2 regions of the Paenibacillus sp. FSL L8-0502 genome follow, and region 1 is predicted to be linked to the other one. Evidence: riboswitches for the same ligand, from Rfam matches in the RefSeq annotation. Region 1 holds a riboswitch; the other holds the start of a gene.
What was found. A riboswitch is a leader RNA that binds a small molecule or an ion and turns the genes downstream of it on or off. The one in region 1 is predicted to bind cyclic di-AMP.
Positions count from the first base shown of each region.

Region 2: it holds a riboswitch for cyclic di-AMP, as region 1 does, so the genes downstream of both, NSQ57_RS19815 (TrkH family potassium uptake protein) here and NSQ57_RS06705 (hypothetical protein) in region 1, are expected to answer to the same signal.

Region 1 is NZ_CP151958.1:1,493,664-1,495,867, reverse strand. Features, by position in the region: gene kdpA (potassium-transporting ATPase subunit KdpA) at 1-558, opposite strand, end outside; gene NSQ57_RS06705 (hypothetical protein) at 970-1,365, opposite strand; cyclic di-AMP (ydaO/yuaA leader) riboswitch at 1,481-1,653, opposite strand; gene NSQ57_RS06700 (glutathione peroxidase) at 2,120-2,204, shown strand, end outside.
Region 2 is NZ_CP151958.1:4,541,542-4,543,745, reverse strand. Features, by position in the region: gene NSQ57_RS19820 (type II CAAX endopeptidase family protein) at 1-77, opposite strand, end outside; cyclic di-AMP (ydaO/yuaA leader) riboswitch at 339-492, shown strand; gene NSQ57_RS19815 (TrkH family potassium uptake protein) at 906-2,204, shown strand, end outside.

The sequences.
Region 1 (2,204 bases):
CGTAAGCACAAAGGCCAGCGGCAGGAAAATCCTTATAATGGCTTTAATAAAATCTTGAAAGAAATTGCCCATCCCTTCACCGCGCCGCGTCAATCCTCTCATAAAAGCCGCAGCAACCGCAAAACCGGAAGCAGCCGAAGTGAACATCATCATCGTGACGAACGCCATCTGTGTCAGATACGTAAGCGCGCTTTCTCCGCTATAATGTTGGAGATTCGTATTCGTCATAAAGCTGATTACCGTATTAAAAGCTAGTGATGCTTCCATATTACTGTTTCCAGCCGGATTACCGGGAAGCATTCCCTGTAAACGCAACAGCAAGTAGCTGATTGCCACAAGCACGGCGTTCGTAGCAATGAAACTCATAACATACGTAGTCCAACGCATGCTCTCCACTTTCTTCAAGCCTACTACCTTATAAATCAGCTTTTCTGTTCTGCCAAAAATCCGATCCGTCCGATTCGGTTCATTCGAGAATACATGATACATATATGTCCCCATTGGCTTTACCAAGAGCAGCAATATAACGATCACAATTCCAATTTGAAGCAGCTCCATCCTCTATTCCTCCTTCAAAATGCTCCTGCGTTTGGAACAACAGACCCGATTCAGACCATCTATGAAGTGCACACGTTTGCGAAAACCTGCTACCAATGATGCTTTAATGCTCAGATCTGTTGTTCCCGCCCGCTCTATCCCTACAAGTGACTAGAACTTTTCAGGGTTCAGGAGTGCGTAGATTAAATACATAAACACAATAGCCGTAAGCCCGAGTATAACGATCATCCTCTTCGTCCTCCTTTAGAGGTCTGCGCATCACACCAGCGTACAAACAGCAGTATCACTCCATAACTCACAGCCATGACGAGCAGCATGTATATATCCATCATGTTTATACCCTCCGTATCGATCCTCAGATCGTCATTCTTATTCCATCATAAAATCATAAAACAACTATGTCATAAGTGCTTATCCGTTCAGCAGAAAACCCACCTCTCCGTTCAATGTGTAGATCACATGGTCCGCTCCCAATCCCCGATAAATTCCTTGTGGATTACAGCCGTGTGTAATAACATAGATCGATTCCGATGTTAGTGGTCGACATATTTGCAGGAAACGGCAAGTCAGATTCAAGCTGTTCTCGAACAAATACACACTACCAATTTCTTTTTTTGGAAAATTCCATTTTCCCGCTTGCATGGTATTGATGCGGACAATGTGCTCCACACCCATTTTTTTGAGCTGTCGTTCCTCCTGGGCGCTATTCGTGAGAACTGCAAACGCCAATTTTTTGAAAATAAGCAATTTCACAAAACTTCTGCCCGCTTCATTCGGTGCAGTGACAATAATTAACCGACCTTCCATCAGTAGCTCCTCTCCCGGTATAAAAAGACAACAAAAAGAAGCCGAAGGAAAAAGGCTTTCCTCCGGCTTCTGACATATCCATGATAAAATAAACCATGGCTGCACACGGCGGTTTGTTGCCTCTCCCTGTACGCTTACGAGGTTAGCTGTCGGATTCGGACGTGAGAGTCGCCCTATTTCTGGCACTTGACCGGAAAATTCACCCCATGAGACACACGGCTTCCGAAGCCGTACAGTCTCGATTGGTTCCCCCGTTTTTGCAACTGCAAAATTCAGCGCTATAGACATTTCGTTGTTGCTTCATTCAAGTTAATTTGAAATTACGTCTTGAATCATACACCCGCGCATGGAAGACTGTAAAGCTCAACTGCAGGGTTATAAATCGGGCTTTAGAGCATAGAAGATTAATAATAACGCTTACAATGCAACTATGCTTCTCACATCTCCTTTAATCTCTGTTTTTCATCCCTTTTTGAAAATGACAAGCATGTCAATATTGGCGTAGGGTAAAGCGTTATTGGCCTTTTTTTGTAAAAAGAGAAGAAAATACGCTATATGTACCAGCTAAACACCGATTGAACCCGCTTTTATAAGAAGAAACACCTTAATTCGCTCCATTTGCGGTGCGATTTACTGTTTTGAGCAAAATACGATTTTACAGCGCCTGAAGGCTTTATACAGCTTTTCCAGGCTTGCAACCCTTCTTTAAATTGTCTAAAATTTAATTGCTGAATATTGAATGAGGAGAGATGCTATGACCGTTTATGAATATGATGCGCAAACCCTGCAAGGGAAACAAATTCCGTTATCCACATTTGAAGGGAACGTTCTGCTTATCG
Region 2 (2,204 bases), 2.7 Mb from region 1:
ATCAGGCCAATCCCGCCCAGCAAGCCTAATTTTTTGAAGTTGGCCGTGAGCACGACCGGTTTCCCGATAGGATTCATAAGTTTCCTCCTTAATCTGTAAATAAGAACATCCATTAAAGATATCATACTGCACAGGTTCCCGCCAACAGACCAGCGATATTCATGAAAATAGAGTGAAAGCACTTTAAAGTTCCAATAAAATAAGATAAGCTGCGATTAAACGATGCCCATTCGCAAAATAAAGCCAATTTCACGTTTTTTCGACGAAATCGGTTTTGTGATCTGGATATAGAAGGATTATAATCTTGAGGCAATGCCTATAAAATACATAGGTAATGATATACAGTTGAGCCGAATTTCTATGGGAAAACGGGGGAACCATGTTACTGGGGTGAATTTTACAGCCGATCACTGGTGGATCGGAAGTGTAAATAGGGCATACTGTGCTGCCCGAATCCGTCAGCTAACCTCGTAGGCTATGAGCAGGAACCAAGTCAGGCACTCGGTTTTCCGGTGTCTTTTTTTGTGCGTATAAAAGTGTTTGGATTGGTTAGATAGACCGCTGCGGGTGCAGATTATTCTTCCGATTGCTGTTATCCCCGGATTTTTTGATTGTATATCCCCTTTAATGGTTAAAATCCGGAGATAAAGGCAAACGCTTCGCTTCTTCAGAACAATTCTGCCCCCTTCGCTACTGCCCGCCAATAGCATAGGGGGCCGAGTAGTGCTTGACATGCATTCTTCCTGTATTCAGGGAATGCTAATTATAGTTAACTAAGGTTTGGAAAAATCAAAAAATTCAGGGGCAACGACGATCGGAAGATCAAATGGAACGCGTAGCGAGCTTACACCGTATTAAATCACTGTTTTTATAGTTTTAAGGATTAGGAGAGAAGTGATGAATAGATGAATCCCAATGCAAGCTGGCTCCGGCTTTCTCCACCGCAGATATTCGTTGCGGGCTTTGCCATTATCATTCTAATAGGTAGTTTATTGTTAATGCTGCCGATCTCCAATACAACAGGAAAGCCACTTGCGTTTATAGACGCTTTGTTTACTGCCGCTTCCGCGACCTGTGTTACAGGGCTTGTCGTAAAGGATACGGGGACCTTTTTTACAACCTTTGGTCAAGTTGTTATCGTGGCGCTCATTCAGATCGGCGGCCTAGGCTTTATGACCATGGCTACCTTGATTGCACTGGTGTTCAAGCGTCGGATTTCCCTGCGGGAGCGTCTCATTTTGCAGGAAGCGATGAATCAGACTTCTGTAGAGGGAATTGTCGGGTTAATCCGTAAGGTATTACTGTACTCACTGGTTATTGAAGGCGTATGCGCTACGATATTCTCGGTTCGCTGGTCCTTTGATATGCCCGTAGGCAGGGCGATTTATTTTGGAATCTGGCATGCCATCTCCATGTTTAACAATGCTGGTTTTGATTTATTCGGTGAATTTCGCAGCTTGACAGGTTATGTATATGATCCGATTGTTAATTTTACAGCCATGTTTTTGATTATTTTAGGCGGCATTGGTTTTGTAGTGATGTCAGACCTGGCAGAATATCGCAAGCGCAAGAGACTGTCCTTGCATACCAAGGTGGTACTCAGCATGACGGGCGCTATGATTGTAGTCGGCACGCTCGTGATTTTTGTATTTGAGTTTACGAATCCGAAGACTCTCGGCTCGCTTGATTGGGGTGGTAAGCTATTGGGATCTTTATTCCAGTCCGTTACTCCCCGTACCGCAGGTGCCAATACCTTGGACATTGCAGGCTTGCGGCAGGCTACGCAGTTTTTTATCATCATACTCATGTTTATCGGGGCTTCTCCTGGCTCTACTGGAGGCGGGATTAAGACCACAACATTCGCCCTGCTCATTGGAGCGGTGATTTCGATGCTGCGGGGGCGGGAAGATATTGTACTGTTCAAGTACCGACTTGCGCAGGGACGAATTTACAAGGCTTTGACCATTACACTGCTGGGGTTGCTGTTCGTGATCGGGGTGACGATGATTTTGTCGGCAACCGAAGATCATCATTTTCTGATGATCTTGTTCGAGACGGTATCTGCGTTTGGTACGGTGGGGCTGTCGATGGGGCTTACACCTGATTTGACAGTCATAGGCAAGCTGGTGATTACCCTGACGATGTTTGCAGGTAGACTGGGGCCACTCACGCTAGCTTATGCACTGGGGCCGAAAAAGGGTAAA